Regions from separate parts of the Priestia sp. JSM ZJ58 genome, predicted to be linked through region 2. Evidence: riboswitches for the same ligand, from Rfam matches in the RefSeq annotation. Region 2 holds a riboswitch; each other region holds the start of a gene.

Region 1 (4,179 bases), 980 kb from region 2:
AGCGCTTAACTAAATCATTCACACATTGTTGAGATTCTAACAGAGCTGCCGCTGCTGCCTCTTGAACCGCCCCAAAGAGGCTGACATACATATGATCTTGAAGAAGATTAATAGCTTCTACTACACTTTCATTTCCTACAGCAAATCCAACTCGCCATCCCGCCATGTTATACGTTTTAGAAAGAGTATAAATTTCAATTCCCGTCTCTTTTGCACCAGGAGTCTGTAAAAAGCTGATTGGCTTTTTACCATCAAATCCAATGGCTCCGTAGGCAAAGTCGTGTACCACACAAATATCGTGCTTGGCAGCAAACGCCACGGTGTCTTCAAAAAATTCTGCCGTTGCCACTGCACCGGTAGGATTATTCGGATAGTTTAAAAACATGAGCTTTGCCTGTTCTTTAGCACGTTCACCTATCTCTTCGTATACGGGCAGAAAATGATTTTCAGCCGTGAGCGGCATCACTTCCATCTTTGCTTTTGCAAGCTCTACTCCAGACCAGTAATCAGGATATCCAGGATCCGGAACCAGCACCGTATCTCCAGGGTTTAATAAGCACTGCGGGATTTCAACAAGTCCACCCTTCCCGCCAAACAAAATAGCTACTTCTTTTTCAGGATCCACATCAACGCCATATTCTCGTTTATAAAAAGTCGCAACGGCCTCTTTCAAAAACTGGTGCCCCCGAAATGGAGAATATTTATGATGCATAGGATTAGCACTTGCTTTTTGCAGTGTTTCTACAATATGTGAAGGAGTAGGCTGATCAGGATTGCCCTGCCCTAAGTTAATAACGTCGTGCCCTTGGGCCATTACTTTTCCTACCTTGCCTACAAGTGATGCAAAAAATTGTTTTGGTAAACTTTTTAATAGTTCCGATTGCTCAAATTGTTTCATCATCGCACACCTTCTCAAAAAATTCTTGAAATTCTAGTCACAAATAATATATTGTAATACTCAACTTGTAAAGTCATTTTTTTCAACTACTACAAAAAGGACGGATGATAAAGTGAGTGTAAAAATCACGTGTTTGCAGCTTGATATTGCGTTTGGAAACCCAACTAAAAACCGAAAATATATTCAACAAAAAATGACGGAAGCTCTGAAAGAAAACCCTGACATCCTTGTGCTTCCTGAGCTATGGGATACAGCTTATGATTTGACGCGGCTAGACGAAATTGCCGATGATGAAGGACAGCAGGCCAAGCAATTAATCTCTCAATTTGCTAAAACGAACGAAGTAAATATTGTAGCAGGTTCGATCGCGAAAAAAACAGAGCAAGGCGTCACAAATACGATGTATATTTTTGACCGAAAAGGTCGTGAAGTGTCACAATACAGTAAGCTGCACTTATTTAAATTAATGGATGAGCACCTCTATCTAGAAGCAGGAACAGCAAAAAATCTTTTTACACTTGAACAGTCTTTATGCGCAGGAGTTATTTGTTACGATATTCGTTTTCCAGAATGGATTCGCGTGCATACTAGCAGCGGAGCAGAAGTCTTATTTGTTGTTGCTCAGTGGCCGGCTCCAAGACTTGCCCATTGGAAAGCACTGCTCATTAGCCGCGCAATCGAAAATCAATGCTATGTAATCGCGTGTAATCGTGTAGGCCAAGATCCTAATAATACATTTGCCGGACATTCCTTAGTCATCGATCCGTGGGGAGAAATAATCGCTGAAGCTGGCGATAGCGAAGAACTTTTAAGTGCCGACGTTAACCTGGAACTTGTAAAAGAAATTCGTAAACAAATTCCTGTCTTTACAGATCGCCGCACAGAATTTTATTAATTATGTATTGACAGCCGTTTTTTTGCATGATACGATTTTCACCAGATAACATAAAATTTTCAAACAAATCAAAATTGAATAAGTAATCGTACTCTTATCAAGAGTTGGCTGAGGGATTTGGCCCTGTGAAGCCCAGCAACCGACCGTCATTCCATCCTAAGATGGATCACACCCGTAAAACATGTTTTTACAAAGGCACGGTGCTAATTCCAACAGAAAGTAATTCTTTCTGGCAGATAAGAGGTTTGAACACTACAATCAAGCCTCTTTCCAACGAAAGAGGCTTTTATATTTTCTAAAATTATAAAAGCCTCCATACATTCTTAAACCTATTAACTTAGTAAACAAATCAGTTTAATAAACTATGGAGGGATTCTAATGTCAACAACAAAAACAGAGAAGTATCAGCCTTTAACAGAAATTTCAGCAATCAAACTTGTGAAAAAGCTAGGTCTCTTTGATGCCACAGAAGCACTGACTGCCCGTGAAATCGGTGATGGCAACTTAAATCTCGTCTTTCACATCATAAATGATCAAACGAATAAATCCATTATCGTCAAACAAGCACTTCCCTATGCAAAAGTTGTAGGCGAAAGCTGGCCTCTATCCTTGAACCGTGCCACGATTGAAAGCAATGCGCTCAGGCAATTCGGTGCATTTACCCCTGAACTCGTACCAGCTGTGTATTACCACGATGAAACGCTTGCTGTTACGGTCATGGAAGATCTGTCTCATTTAACGATTTCCCGCGCCGGACTTATTCAAGGAGAAAGTTATCCCCTGCTTTCACAGCATATCGGTTCTTTTCTAGGACATATTGCGTTCAAAACGTCGGATTTTGCCTTAAAGCCTCAGGATAAAAAAGAAGAAGTCGTCAAGTACAGCAATCCGGACTTATGCAATATTACGGAAGATTTAGTTTTTACAGATCCTTTTTTTGATATCGATACAAATGAATTTGAAGAAGCGCTGCGTCCTGATGTAGAAGAATTGTGGAACGATGGAGATGTAAAGCTACAAGCAGCAAAATTAAAATATAAATTTTTAACAAATGCCCAAACGCTAATTCACGGTGATTTACATACAGGAAGCATATTTGCTAGCAGTCAAGAAACGAAAGTGATTGATCCAGAATTTGCTTTTTACGGTCCGTTTGGATTCGATTTAGGCCAATTTGTTGCGAATTTATTTTTAAATGCTCTTTCTCGAGAAACAGATCGCGAACCATTATTTGCACACATTACGAACACATGGAACGTATTTAAAGATACCTTTACTGCGCTTTGGCATTCTGAAAACACTGAACCTTTCGCTAAAGATGAGCGCTTGTTACATGAAATTTTAACGCAAACGTGGCAAGATGCTGTTGGGTATGCAGGGTGTGAAATCATTCGACGTACGATTGGCTTAGCTCACGTGGCGGACTTAGACGAAATTTCTTTAGAAGAAAGAAAAATTAACGCTAAACGTACTGCGTTAAAAATTGGACGCTATTTGCTTCTGCATCAACAAGACGTTTCACCAAATGAATTTGAACATTTACTTCGATAACGAATAATGTACACAATGAAAGGATCGGTATCAGCATGACAAATACACTATCACTTCCGCGCTCAGTGGAATGGAATGAATCATATATTACTTTATTAGATCAGCAGCAGCTTCCTGGCAAAGTTGAATATATTAAGCTGCAAACCATTAAAGACGTATGGGATGCTATCACTACCTTGAAAGTACGCGGAGCCCCTGCAATTGGCATTACGGCGGCTTTTGGTCTTGCTCTTTCTGCGCTTAGCTATGACACGGATTCAGTCAAGGAATTTAACAAAAAGCTAGCTCTTGATCAACAGTATTTAGCTAGTTCACGCCCGACTGCCGTCAATTTATTTTGGGCACTGGACCGCGTAGCGAAAAGCGCTGAATCCGCTTCGTCCGTTAATGAAGCTAAAACAAAAGTTGTTCATGAAGCGATTCAAATTCAAGTAGAAGATGAAGAAACGTGCTACCGAATTGGCGATCATGCTCTATCTTTATTCAAAAAGAAAGATAAAATCATGACCATATGTAATGCTGGTTCAATTGCTACCGCTTATTACGGAACAGCATTAGCACCTTTTCACTTGTCTAAACAGCGGGATATTCCGCTTGAAGTGTTTGCCTGTGAAACAAGACCCGTACTTCAAGGTTCCCGCTTAACCGCATGGGAACTTCAGCAGTCGGGAGTAGACGTTACGCTGATTACGGATAATATGGCCGCTCATACCATTAAAACAAAAGGAATCAATGGAATTATTGTAGGAGCTGATCGTATTGCAGCGAATGGCGATACGGCTAACAAAATTGGAACGTACGGACTTGCTCTTTTAGCGAAAGCATTCGGTATTCC
Region 2 (4,179 bases):
AAAATATAAGCTAGTGCTTGAAGAGCCTGTTCTGGCGTTTCGACTACAACTTGGGCTTTGTTTGACAGTTCTTTAAGCGGGTGGTGCAGTTTTTCAGGGCGAACCAAAATTAGCGGTTTATCTAATGCGATGGCTGTCGCTGCATCCATTGAGCTGTTCCACTGCTTGTATTTTTCACCAAATAAAGCAATGACCACATCAGATTTTTTAAGGAGCACCTGCGTGCGTAAATTATTAATTTGAGAAGCAGCTTCATCTTTTAAGACAGCGTTAGGCTGTTTTCCTAAAATTTCTTCTCCAATGTTGTCGGAGCGGTCATGGTCTGTCATGGGACCGACAAAGGTAAGGGGAAGGTTTAATTGTTCCGCTTGGTTTTTAATTTCGTCTCGCCAGTTATCGTGAATTTGCCCGGCAAGGTATACGGTTAAGTTCATTATGTAGAAGTCCTCCTCTAACTAAAGTTTGTTTTATTTTATCAAATGTAAGCGGATAATACGAATGATTTGAATGAGCTACTTTTCCAAAAATAAGGTTATAGTAGACAAATAGTTAAAAAAGAGAAACAATAGAAGGCGTATTGCTAATTAAAGAAAGGATGTACATGATGACAGAAACAGTGCTACAAGTAGATCATGTCAGTAAAGTAATTGGGAAGAAAACCATTTTGCATGATGTATCCTTATCGGTTGAGCGCGGTGAGATTTTCGGGTTGCTTGGTCCGAATGGCTCTGGAAAGACAACGCTAATTCGTACCGTCGTAGGACTCATTAAAGAAACAGAGGGAACGATTACCGTTAACGGCTTTCCTTTAAAGGAACAGTTTACATCAGCTATGAAATCAATTGGAGCGATTATTGAAAACCCTGAGTTCTATGATTATCTGACGGGCTATCAAAATTTAAAACACTTTGCTAATATGCATGAAGGCATCACATTAGAACGCTTGGATGAAGTCATTGCGCTAGTAAAACTTGAAAACAGCATTCATGCAAAAGTGAAGACGTATTCTCTTGGGATGAGACAGCGTTTAGGAGTAGCTCAAGCTATTTTACATAAACCTGCATTGCTTTTACTAGACGAGCCAACAAACGGTCTAGACCCAGCGGGAATGAGAGAATTTCGTACATATTTACAAACGCTTTGCAGGGAAGAAGGAATTTCAATTTTAATCGCGAGCCACTTATTAAAAGAGGTAGAAGCACTATGTGACCGCGTTGGTATTATTCAAAACGGCGAGTTAAAAGCTATTCAAGATCTATCTCCAAATCGTCAAGATCAAGGGATGTATGTAGAATTTGAAGTATCTGACGCGCAAAAAGCAGCGGATCTTTTATCTCAAGAATTCCAAGTAACAATAAAATCCGATAGTATTGACGTAGTGATTATGAAAGAACAAATTCCAGCTGTGAATAGAAAATTAGTGGACAGCGATATTTTAGTCTACCGAATCACTCCTGTTCATGAGACGCTTGAAGATTCCTTTATGTCCGTTACGGAAGGAGAGCATCATGCTTAAGTTAATTCAAAATGAACACATGAAATGGTTTCACAAAAGAAGTACAAAAATCACGTTTATTACAATCGGCATTTTAACTCTTTGTATGGCTCTTTTAGTGAAGAAAGTGTCAAACAGTGCAGGAACAGAAGACAACCTCTTACACTTCTTGTCATTTAGTTCGGGTATGCTGATTCTCGTTCAATTTTTCGCGCTTGCTGTTGGAGGGTCAATGGTTGCAAAAGAGTTTGAAGCAGGTACCATTAAGCTTCTTTTAATTCGCCCGGCTAGACGCTCAACGATTTTAGCATCCAAGTATCTAACCCTCATTTTAATTAGCTTATATTATTTACTAAGCTATTTGCTTTTTTCGTTTGTATGGGGAGCATTGTTCTTTGGCTTTACCAGTCTAGAAGGAGATGCGCAGCTGCTTAAAAACATTACGCTTACGTATGACAGTGCGTATATGGAAACGTTTATGATGATGACGTTTGCTTTTATGCTGTCGTCTTTATTTAGAAACAGCGCGCTTGCTTCTAGTCTAGCTATTGTCGTAAGTATCGGGGCGAAAGCAGTAACTGGAATAGTATCACAGTTTGGTTTATGGTGGGGGAAATTTTTACTGTTCGCCAACACAAACTTTGTGCAGTATATGGACGGAATGAAGACGATGTTTGACGGCATGACGATTCCATTTTCAATCTTCATTTTAGTTGCACACTTTGCCTTCTTTATGGGCGTAGCTTGGGCAGCGTTTTTAAAACGTGACGTAGCTAATTGATGTGAGAATTTTCACACTATATATTTTTCTAAAATAGCATTTGACAATTAAATAAAAAGAGATTACAGTAGTGAAAGACTATTTTTAAAACAACTATAAACTTCTTATCAAGAGAGACGGAGGGACTGGCCCTATGATGTCTCGGCAACTGGCTGTACGCAGTGCGGTGCCAAATCCAGCAGACGATGTTTCGTTTGGAAGATGAGAAGGGTAATCTTATGATACAAATAAGAGACCTCTTCTTATCAATAAGAAGAGGTCTTTTTTTATTACGTAAACAAGAGGTGTTAAGAATGGAACAACAAAAAGGAAACGGCTGGGCGCTGTTACCGCTGGGTGTCTTTTTAGTCCTGTTTGTCGGATCAGGAATTATAACGGGAGATTTTTATAAACTGCCTGTATTAGTAGCCATTATCATTGCAGCCATTGTGGCGCTGGCTATGAACCGCAAAGATTCATTTAATGTAAAAGTGGAGCGTTTTGCTAAAGGAGCAGGGCATCCTGATATCATTATTATGGTGCTTATTTTTATTTTAGCAGGTGCTTTTTCTCAAGTTGCTAAAGGCATGGGAGCTGTTGATTCAACGGTAAACTTAGCTCTGTCTGTGCTTCCGCAAAGCTTAGTGGTAGTTGGAATCTTTGTTATTGGCGCATTCATTTCAATTTCGATGGGAACGTCAATGGGAACAATCGCTGCGTTAGGGCCTATCGCTGTAGGGATCAGTGAGCAAGCGCATGTATCCATTACATTGGCAATTGCCGCTGTTATTGGTGGTGCAATGTTTGGAGATAATTTATCTATAATCTCTGATACAACCATTGCGGCAGTTCGTACGCAAAAAACAAATATGTCAGATAAATTAAAAGTAAACTTTTTTATCGTACTTCCTGCAGCGATTGTTACGGTAGTTTTATTACTTGTAATGACGCTAGGCAATACATCATCAGTAGAAATTAAAGGTTTTAGCTGGTTTAAAATCTTGCCTTATGTCGGCGTACTAGTTGCTGCCATATTTGGTGCAAACGTATTAAGCATTTTAACCGGAGGAATTGTATTAGCCGGCGTGATTGGATTAGCTGACGGAAGCTACACGCTTTCTTCTCTTGCTAAAACTGTGACAGAAGGTATTGGCGGAATGTCGGAATTAATTATTTTATCTCTTTTAATTGGCGGAATGGTTGAACTCATTCGCTATAACGGCGGTATTCAGTTCTTATTGAACTTATTAACACGACGCATTCAAACAAAAAAAGGCGGAGAATTCAGTATCGCTGGATTAGTAAGTTTAACCAATTTAGCCACGGCTAATAACACGATTTCAATTATTACAGCAGGTCCGTTAGCGAAAGAAATCGCTGATAAGTATTCAATTGATAATCGTAAATCAGCCAGTCTGCTCGACTTGTTTTCATGCAGCGTTCAAGGGCTTATCCCTTACGGTGCACAAATGCTTCTAGCAGCAGGATTTGCTAAAGTTTCACCGATTGAGATTATTCCATTTACATTCTATCCAATGTTAACAGCGGTTTGCGGTATCATTGCGATTGTAATTGGCTTTCCTCGTTTAAATAAAAAATCAAAATCATCTAAAGAAGTTGCGTAATATCAAACCCTTAAAAAGAACATTCTTTTTAAGGGTTTTTTACTGTTTGAAAAAATCAGTCGGCTTTTCTTCATCTAGCTCCTTCCAAAGTGTCTCATTTTGTTTAAGTGCATAAGCCGCTCCTCCGATTTCAATTCCGCATAATAAAATGAATAATAAAATACCCATGATATGACCTCCTTATATAAGTGAATAAAAACATGATTGTAACGGGTTTAGCTTATTGCTGTTTCACTTTATAATGAGAATAAAGTATGAAACGCGTTTCAGCGCAAGAGAAAAAGGTGAAAACATGACAA
Region 3 (4,179 bases), 1.4 Mb from region 2:
CAAAGATTTTAGGCTTTATTTATATTATTCCTTTCACAGCCTTAGTGGGAACGTCAGGTTATGCACTTTATAAGTATGCATACGGTCCATATACATTGATGCTAAGCTTTTCGACAATGGGTCTTCCGCTTGCTGTTTCTAAGTATGTATCGAAATATAACGGTCTTGGAAACTACCGTGCGGGACAAGATCTGTTAAAAGCAGGACTTCTATTAATGACGATAACGGGCATAATAGGTTTCTTAGTCCTCTATACGATGGCACCGTGGCTCGCTGAACTAGTTATTAACGGAAAAGATTCCTCAGGAAATAGTCAAAAAGACGTAGTGTACGTCATCCGAATGGTAAGCTTTGCTTTAATTATTATCCCGCCTATGAGTCTATTACGAGGCTACTTTCAAGGTAACCAGTCTATGGGACCGTCCGCGCTAAGTACAATTATTGAACAAATAGTGCGAGTGTTGTTCATTTTAGTAGGAGCATACGCTGTTATTCACCTTTTTCATAGCACAATGACAAAAGCTGTTGGAATCGGTACGTTTGGAGCGTTTATTGGAGGCGTAGGGGGAATTGGGATTCTTGGAGCGGTTTATTTGAAGCGCAAGCGGTTGATTATAAAAGAAGTGAACAGCGGAAAGAATAATAAATCCGTTCCGTTCTCTTTAATGTTCAAAGAGCTTGTGACGTACGCTGTTCCGTTTGTATTAGTTGGTTTAGCTATTCCTATCTATCAAAATATTGATACGTTTACGATTAACATGCTTTTTCAATCAATAGGATATGGACAAGCTAAGGCTGAAACGATTAACTCCGTCATTGGATTAGCGCAAATTTTGGTGATGGTGCCGGTATCGTTAGCGACTGCCTTCAGCATGTCGCTAATTCCGGGCATTACATCTTCTTTTGTGCAAAGAAATTTACGAGAAGTAAAAGGAAAGATTACAAAAACGCTGCAGCTGCTGTTGTTTTTTACTCTTCCTGCTGCGGTAGGGCTTTGTTTATTGGGTAAGCCGGTATATATGATGATTTTTGGAGCGAAAAACAGTCCTGAAATCGGTGGAGTTGTTTTACAATGGTATGCGCCTGCTGCGATTCTTTTTGCTCTTTTTACCGTAACAGCCGCAATTCTCCAAGGAATTAATCAACAAAAGAAGCTAATTTTAGGCTTGGGCTTAGGAATTGTTGTGAAGATAGTATTAAACGTACTGTTGGTTTCAAGCTTAAAAGAAATTGGACCGGTTGTCGCGACTTACGGAGGGTATGGTGTATCGGTTATATATAACTTCTATTTAATTGAAAAATCTATTTCTTACCGAGTTCAATCACTGGGACAAGCTGCGTTGACACCTGTTTTATTAGTAAGTGTGATGTCAGCCGCTGTGATTATCGGCAATTATACTTCTCACTATTTTTTAGAAAATAAGCTGTCTGCATCTTCACTTGCGATTAGCACATCTTGTATTTCAATTGCTTTAGGTGCTGCTGTGTATCTAGGGCTTGGCGTAAAAACAAGTTTAGGGCAATCTGTTGTATTAAATAGAAGAAAAAGAATGTAAATGTAAAGGAGAGAAAGGTGTGTCAAAACGATTTTTACTAACCGTAGCGGCTGGAGGATGTATCATAATTTTCGGCGCGCTGCTGCTATTAAATTGGGAAAGAGTGTTTGGAGACTACCGTCCCATTCAAACGGCAAAAGCTGTTTTCAAATTAGAAGTGGGAAGTCAAGGTGTAGCAGAGACTACGGATTCAGATGATGCTCTTTACTATATGGTGAAAAAAGGACATTTAGATGAATATATTCAACTGATGAATGAAAAAGGCTATGTGTTAAAAGAGAAAGATATTGATCATAACCGACTTGTTTTTAACGATGGGCAAGAGGATGAGCAAATTTACTACAAGCGCTTTGCAAGGAAGTATACGATGATTGATGGAGAAGGGTAAAGGCCTTCACTTAGAATTACTACATACTAAAATCATTAAAAGAAAACACCACCTTGCGAATAAAAGGTGGTGTTTTTTTGTTAGATTATCTCATCTTAGTTTTGCTCTTGCTACCCCTGTTACGACCATACTCGTAATAAAAATAACTACGATTCCAATGTTGGTCGGGGTATCAAAAAATATTTTTGAAACGGCTAAAGCGATAATAAGCCCAATGGCTATGCCAGATAATTCTTTCATTAATTTCAACATTAACACCTCTTAACAATATCGCTAAGGAAAAGTCTAACATTATTGGTAAAGTGGTTTCAATTAATAACACATTAACCGAAGAAGCATAATAGAATTTATTTGCTACCACTAAATCCTTTCGACAGTCAACAAATTCAGTATAAGCGCTTTGTGAAGAAGTATAGAATGATTCAAGAAATGAGGTAAAGGCTTTAACTTCTATTTTAGTAGACTAAAACCATATAATCCTATCTGTTTTTAAAGTTTTTTTGTATGAAAAAGAAAAATAATATTGACAATTATTAAAAAACTATTAATATTGACTATATTACATAAAACAAATAGCTATTGTTTTCCTTATCAAGAGAGGTGGAGGGACTGGCCCTGTGAAACCCGGCAACCGCTGTCTATGACAGAATGGTGCCAAATCCTTAAGAACAGTATGTTCTTGAAGATGAGGAAGAGACGTTTGGTTAACGAGCTCTTCCTTTATATAAAGGAAGAGCTTTTTTTATATTATAGGGGGAGTAAGTTAAATGAAGAGATTTCTTATTTTAGCAGTTGCGCTTGTACTACTCGTAACTGGCTGTCAGTCAAAAAGCACAAAAAGCAGTGGAAGTGAAGAGAAAGGAAAGAAGCGAATTGCTCTTGTTTTGCCTGAAAAGATTGGAGTTAACCCGTTTTTTCAGCAAATGGATGAGGGAGCAAAACGCGCTGGGAAGAAGTATAACATTGATGTAAAGACAATTGAATCTACAGATCAAGCAGCCATTGAAAGTAATTTGCGTGCTGCCGTAGCAGAAAATTATGACTTGATTATTACATCTTCTTTTGAATCCGAAGATGCGTTGAAAAAAGTAGCTCAAGAAAATCCGCAGCGTCAATTTGCGATTATTGATACAGTGGTTGATTTACCAAATGTAAGAAGCGTTGTATTCCGTGAACAAGAAGCTTCATATTTATTAGGAGCAGCCGCAGGATTGATTACGAAAACGAATAAAGTAGGAATGGTTGCAGCTGATGATATTCCATTATTAAAAAAATGGACGGTAAGCTTTAAAGAAGGATTACAATCAACAAATCCCAAAGCAGAGTTTCTAGTAAATTATGTGGGAAGTTTCTCTGATCCAGCTAAAGCAAAAGAACTTGCTATTTTACAAGCTTCAAAAGGTGCTGATTTTATCGCTGGAGCATCAGCTGTAGGCGACTTGGGTGTATTTGAAGCAGCAAAAGAAAAAGGTTTTTATACGGCAGGACAAGATATTGACCGTACGGAAGTAGATCCTGAGCATATCATTTTATCGCAGTTAAAAGGATCTGATGCGGCTGCTTATGAAACGGTAGAAGCACTCGCAAATGACAAATTTAAATCGGGCGTAGTGACATACGGCTTAAAAGAAAAAGGTGTTGGGTTAACGTATGTGACTCAAGACAGCAAGACACCTCTTAATGACTTTGTAGGACAAGATGTAATTGATCAATTAAAAGAAATTAAAGATTCGATTATTGATGGAAAAACAGTGGTAAAAGATCCGTTAGCAAAGTGAGTTGAGAAGAGAAGTCGAGTAAGGCTGGCTTCTCTTTCTTATTTTTGAAAAAAACCTAAAGGGAAAGGAGCAATGAATGGAATGAGTGAGCTGTTGCAGTTAACGAATTTGACGAAGAAATACGGTTCATTTTTAGCAAACGATAACGTGTCTTTTACGCTGAAAAAAGGGGAGGTTCACGCGCTGGTCGGAGAAAACGGTGCTGGTAAAACAACGTTGATGAGGATGCTTTACGGAATGGAAAAGCCGAGTTCAGGAAGTGTTCAGCTGCACGGGAAACCTGTTTCGTTTTCATCTCCTGCGGATGCGATTAAAAACGGAATAGGCATGGTGCATCAGCATTTTATGGTTTTTCCTCATTTTTCAGTGGCTGAAAATATTGTCTTGGGGCATGAGCCAAAGAAAGGTCTCTTTTTCAACAGAAAGCAGGCGAAAGCAGATGTACAGCAATTAACCC
Region 4 (4,179 bases), 810 kb from region 2:
GTGATAGCTTCTTCTACTTTCTCAACCTTCGTTGTATCAACAAAAGTTGTTTTGATACCAAACTTTGAAAATAGTCGTGTTAATACACGATATGTCCCGCCGTACGTATCGTGTGAAACTAAAATTTCATCTCCTGATTCAAAAATAGATAACACCGATGAAATAGCAGCCATACCTGATGAAAAAGCAAAACCAGCGTATCCATTTTCTAGCTGAGCAATAGTGTTTTCTAAAGCCTCACGCGTTGGGTTTCCTGAACGAGAATAGTCATAGCGGCCGTTGTTCGTCTCATCTTCTTGATTAAATGTAGATACCTGATAAATAGGTACGTTAACCGCTCCAAAATGACCGTCAATTCCTGTATTTGCATGAATTAAGTTCGTACCAAATCTATGTTTATTATTGTTGGTATGCATCAAATGCCTCCTTCAAATCTTTAATTAAATCATCTGCGTGCTCAATTCCAACTGATAATCGAAGTAAACAGTTTGTTACTCCGACACGATTTCGAATTTCCTCCGGAATATCAGCGTGTGTTTGACGAGCTGGGAATGTCATTAAACTTTCCACGCCTCCTAAGCTTTCTGCAAATGTAATAACTTTAACATTTTCTAAAAGTACTGACACGATGTTAGGGTGTGAGACAGCAAAAGAAATCATGCCTCCAAATCCAGTTGCTTGTTTCTTCATGATTTCATAGCCCGGATGTGTTTCAAGACCAGGGTAATACACTTTTTCCACGAGATCATGAGCAGTAAGCCAATTTGCAATTTTCAGTGCGTTTTCGTTATGTTTTTCCATACGAAGCGCTAGCGTCTTAATACCGCGCAATAACAGCCAGCTATCCTGTGGACCTAAGATTGCCCCAGCTGCATTTTGATAAAAACGAATTTTCTCTCCTAAGCTACTACATCGAGCGACTACAAGACCAGCAACTACATCATTATGACCCCCAATGTATTTGCTTGCACTATGTATCACAATATCTGCTCCGAGCTCTAAAGGACGCTGATAGTAAGGGGACATGAATGTATTGTCAACGATAGTAAGCAAATCATGCTGTTTAGCTAACGCAATTGCTTCTGGCAAATCAGTCACGTGCATCATTGGATTTGTAGGTGTTTCAATAAATAGAGCTTTCGTGTTGGGACGAAGCGCATCTTTTACTTGCTCGAGATGGGCTGTGTTGACGTACGAAACAGTAATTCCTTGCTCTGAAAAGATTTCATTTAGTACTCGGTACGTTCCTCCGTATAAATCCTCTGATACAATTAAATGATCTCCGTTTTTAAATAGTGCTAAAACTGCCATTACACCCGCCATTCCTGAAGCGAATGCTACTCCTACTTCGCCTTTTTCTAAAGCAGCAATTGCTTCTTCCAATGCTGTACGAGTAGGGTTTGCCGTACGTGCATAGTCAAATCCCGTACTTTGCCCTAAAGCAGGATGAGCAAATGTTGATGCTTGGTAAATGGGTGTTGTAATAGAACCTGTTGAAGGGTCACGACCTACTCCTGAACGAACTAATAAAGTTTCAATTTTCATCTATTTCTCTCCTTAACTCAAAATAAAAAACACTCTTCACAGATGGAAGAGTGTTCGTTTATACACGATTTCTCTCATCTGTTAGAACAATACTGATGTTCCACAGGAATTAGCACCGTTCAAATGAATGTTTCATTTGATGGTTGCCGGGCATCGCAGGGCCAGTCCCTCCGCCACTCTTGATAAGAGTTCTATATAATTGTTGGTGGTTAACGTTTGTTGTTACTAACTTTAATAAAGATTTTCTTTATTGTCAACATAATTTTCTAAAAAATTTAAATCATCTCATTTGTTTATTCAATATACTTGTCCTGATAAGCACATAAAAAAAGAGACGACACCAAGGTCTCTTTTTCTAAGGCAAGTGCACAGATTTTACGTGAGCTAACTTCCAGTACATACTTTCTCCATTTGCCGTAATTAGTTCAACAATATTATTAGAAACTTCTTTAAGTACGCCAATTTTTTCTGATTGATCCCCTAAATCTAATACGACCAGTTGATTTTCATATTTTTTAAGCTGCTCTTCAAAGTTTCTGACAAAAGGTGCAGAGGCAGGCCTTACTGGGAGCTCTTTGTCACTTAAAGAATAAGGGGTTAACTCATTACTATAAGGGGTAAGCCATTTCAAATGATGTAAAGAAACAAAGACATTTTTATATACTGGAGAATAAAACACAAGATAATCATTCAGCACGCTTGTAATATAGCCATGCAATGATTTTCCTCCTGTTACATAAATTTCAATAAATTTTCCTTTTGCCTGCTGTAAAATATTACGATAAGAAATCCGCTGACTTTCTTCTATTAAGTTCTCTTCTATGGTTCGTAAAGGTGTATAATCTTCTTCTGAAACCTCTCGCAAGCGATGTATGTGTAAAAGAGGAATATACAAATAATCATGTCCATTATATAAAACCATTACATCTAACCCGAGATCAACAAGTTTTCCTATAAACGTTGTTTTCCCTGATATATCGACTTCAACAATTTTATCAATATAATGATTCATACTCATTCTCATTCTCCTCCTTTTTCCTATATGATAGAAAAGGTGCTTTATAAGCACCTTTTACGTTCCAGTTCGTCATGCTTTCCAACGATAATTTTTCGTTTTAATAACTTTTTCACCTGGTGTTGAAGAGCGTGAACCCGTACGGCGTCCTCCCGAGCGATCGTCTGTGCGACCTCCTGTACGTCTTCCGGTACGTCTTCCGGTACGGTCTCCAGTACGGCCATCCGTGCGACCTCCGGTTCTATCTACTGTAGTTGACTCTTGCATAGAATCTTCTTCATTTGTATCTCCATTTTGCTCAGAATTTTCTTCATTTTGCTTGAAAGATCCTTTTGATCCTAAGGCAATGGTTTTTACGTGTCTTGGTTGTAAACGTAAAACTTGATTATTTTGTACAAGAGTAAAGTTTCCACTGCGGCTTTGAACTAATACACCTTCCACAGCCTCTGGGCCTCCACCGTTAATAGCTACCCATCTATGTGAAAACTCTTCAAACAGTTCATTAAAACTTTTCGCTTTGATATAATCAGGTGTTTCTTCAACTAATAATGGATTTTGCGGAACAACAGGTGTATTTTTGCTTACAACTTCACTTACACTCTTTATATGCTCTACATTGATATAAACGACGCCGTCATCTTCTGTTAATAATACGACATACGCAGATTCAAATGAGCCTAATACGTCAAGGATTTTACCCACTTTCTTCTCTGGACCACCTTGATTTATTTGCACCTGCTTATCTTTCATTAATAATAGAGTACCTGCAAATGTGTTAGCTCTGTGAAGTTCTACTTCACTATTAAATCCAGAAAATGTTTGTGCCGAATTAGACTTCGTATCCTCTGTAATGCTTTTAACATGGGCAAGCTGATAATAAATAAATGTATACTGCTGCTGTGGAATAAGCTGAGCCGGCTGATTATTTTGCTGGTTGTTATTTTGATTTGTTTCAAGAGCAAGTGTTAAATAATCTGATTGAACGTCAATTAAATATCCCGTTTTAGATTCAGGCCCCCCGCGATATACAGTCACTACTCTCCCTTTTAGTGGTTTAAAATGGGCAGAGTAGCCCGTGCTTTCAGCTTGTTGAACTTTGCGAGCGCGACTACGATTTGCATTTTGAGTTTGATCTTGATTTTGGTCGTAGTAATAGTTACTCATTGTTTTTCCTCCTTATTGATTATCCTTATTGGTCATTCATACTGTATATATACGTATCATGTACAGCTATTGATTTCCTGCATTTGCCTATTATTAACAAAATCCACTGTTGCCTATAAATTGCCTATAAATCTATCTCTTTTTAAAAAGTCAAAATGTTATTTTTAATATACGCTGTTCGTTCTTTTATAAAAGACAGCATAAATTCGGGTTCTTTATAAAATTGCTCCAAGTTATCTTTTACGTAAGGATCTTTTAATACATAAGGAGCAATATACTCATGCAGTTGATAAATGATTGGTTTCATGTATTCTATCGTAAATTGATTATTTAGAACATTGTTCATTTTTTGAATATATCGTTTTTTAATGCTGTTCACCGCCAGTAAGCGAGCTGTAAGCGTATTAAATCCTTGTGCGCGGACATAGTCTCCTTCCATTACTTTTCCATTTACA

The links. A riboswitch is a leader RNA that binds a small molecule or an ion and turns the genes downstream of it on or off. The one in region 2 is predicted to bind S-adenosylmethionine.
Region 1: it holds a riboswitch for S-adenosylmethionine, as region 2 does, so the genes downstream of both, mtnK (S-methyl-5-thioribose kinase) here and ACH6EI_RS13390 (Na+/H+ antiporter NhaC family protein) in region 2, are expected to answer to the same signal.
Region 3: it holds a riboswitch for S-adenosylmethionine, as region 2 does, so the genes downstream of both, ACH6EI_RS05585 (BMP family lipoprotein) here and ACH6EI_RS13390 (Na+/H+ antiporter NhaC family protein) in region 2, are expected to answer to the same signal.
Region 4: it holds a riboswitch for S-adenosylmethionine, as region 2 does, so the genes downstream of both, ACH6EI_RS17460 (trans-sulfuration enzyme family protein) here and ACH6EI_RS13390 (Na+/H+ antiporter NhaC family protein) in region 2, are expected to answer to the same signal.

The regions. Positions count from the first base shown of each region.
Region 1 covers NZ_JBISEM010000001.1:3,504,062-3,508,240, forward strand. Annotated here, with positions in the region: gene ACH6EI_RS18295 (pyridoxal phosphate-dependent aminotransferase) at 1-898, opposite strand, end outside; gene ACH6EI_RS18300 (carbon-nitrogen family hydrolase) at 1,011-1,793, shown strand; SAM riboswitch class I at 1,885-2,036, shown strand; gene mtnK (S-methyl-5-thioribose kinase) at 2,172-3,344, shown strand; gene mtnA (S-methyl-5-thioribose-1-phosphate isomerase) at 3,380-4,179, shown strand, end outside.
Region 2 covers NZ_JBISEM010000001.1:2,528,299-2,532,477, reverse strand. Annotated here, with positions in the region: gene ACH6EI_RS13405 (YtoQ family protein) at 1-434, opposite strand, end outside; gene ACH6EI_RS13400 (ABC transporter ATP-binding protein) at 605-1,516, shown strand; gene ACH6EI_RS13395 (ABC transporter permease) at 1,509-2,276, shown strand; SAM riboswitch class I at 2,378-2,484, shown strand; gene ACH6EI_RS13390 (Na+/H+ antiporter NhaC family protein) at 2,570-3,880, shown strand; gene ACH6EI_RS13385 (hypothetical protein) at 3,920-4,048, opposite strand; gene ACH6EI_RS13380 (LacI family DNA-binding transcriptional regulator) at 4,173-4,179, shown strand, end outside.
Region 3 covers NZ_JBISEM010000001.1:1,086,265-1,090,443, forward strand. Annotated here, with positions in the region: gene ACH6EI_RS05570 (putative polysaccharide biosynthesis protein) at 1-1,556, shown strand, start outside; gene ACH6EI_RS05575 (hypothetical protein) at 1,576-1,944, shown strand; gene ACH6EI_RS05580 (hypothetical protein) at 2,035-2,196, opposite strand; SAM riboswitch class I at 2,530-2,636, shown strand; gene ACH6EI_RS05585 (BMP family lipoprotein) at 2,712-3,722, shown strand; gene ACH6EI_RS05590 (ABC transporter ATP-binding protein) at 3,804-4,179, shown strand, end outside.
Region 4 covers NZ_JBISEM010000001.1:3,343,079-3,347,257, forward strand. Annotated here, with positions in the region: gene ACH6EI_RS17455 (trans-sulfuration enzyme family protein) at 1-416, opposite strand, end outside; gene ACH6EI_RS17460 (trans-sulfuration enzyme family protein) at 400-1,545, opposite strand; SAM riboswitch class I at 1,617-1,734, opposite strand; gene ACH6EI_RS17465 (hypothetical protein) at 1,901-2,563, opposite strand; gene ACH6EI_RS17470 (hypothetical protein) at 2,633-3,724, opposite strand; gene ACH6EI_RS17475 (CotH kinase family protein) at 3,867-4,179, opposite strand, start outside.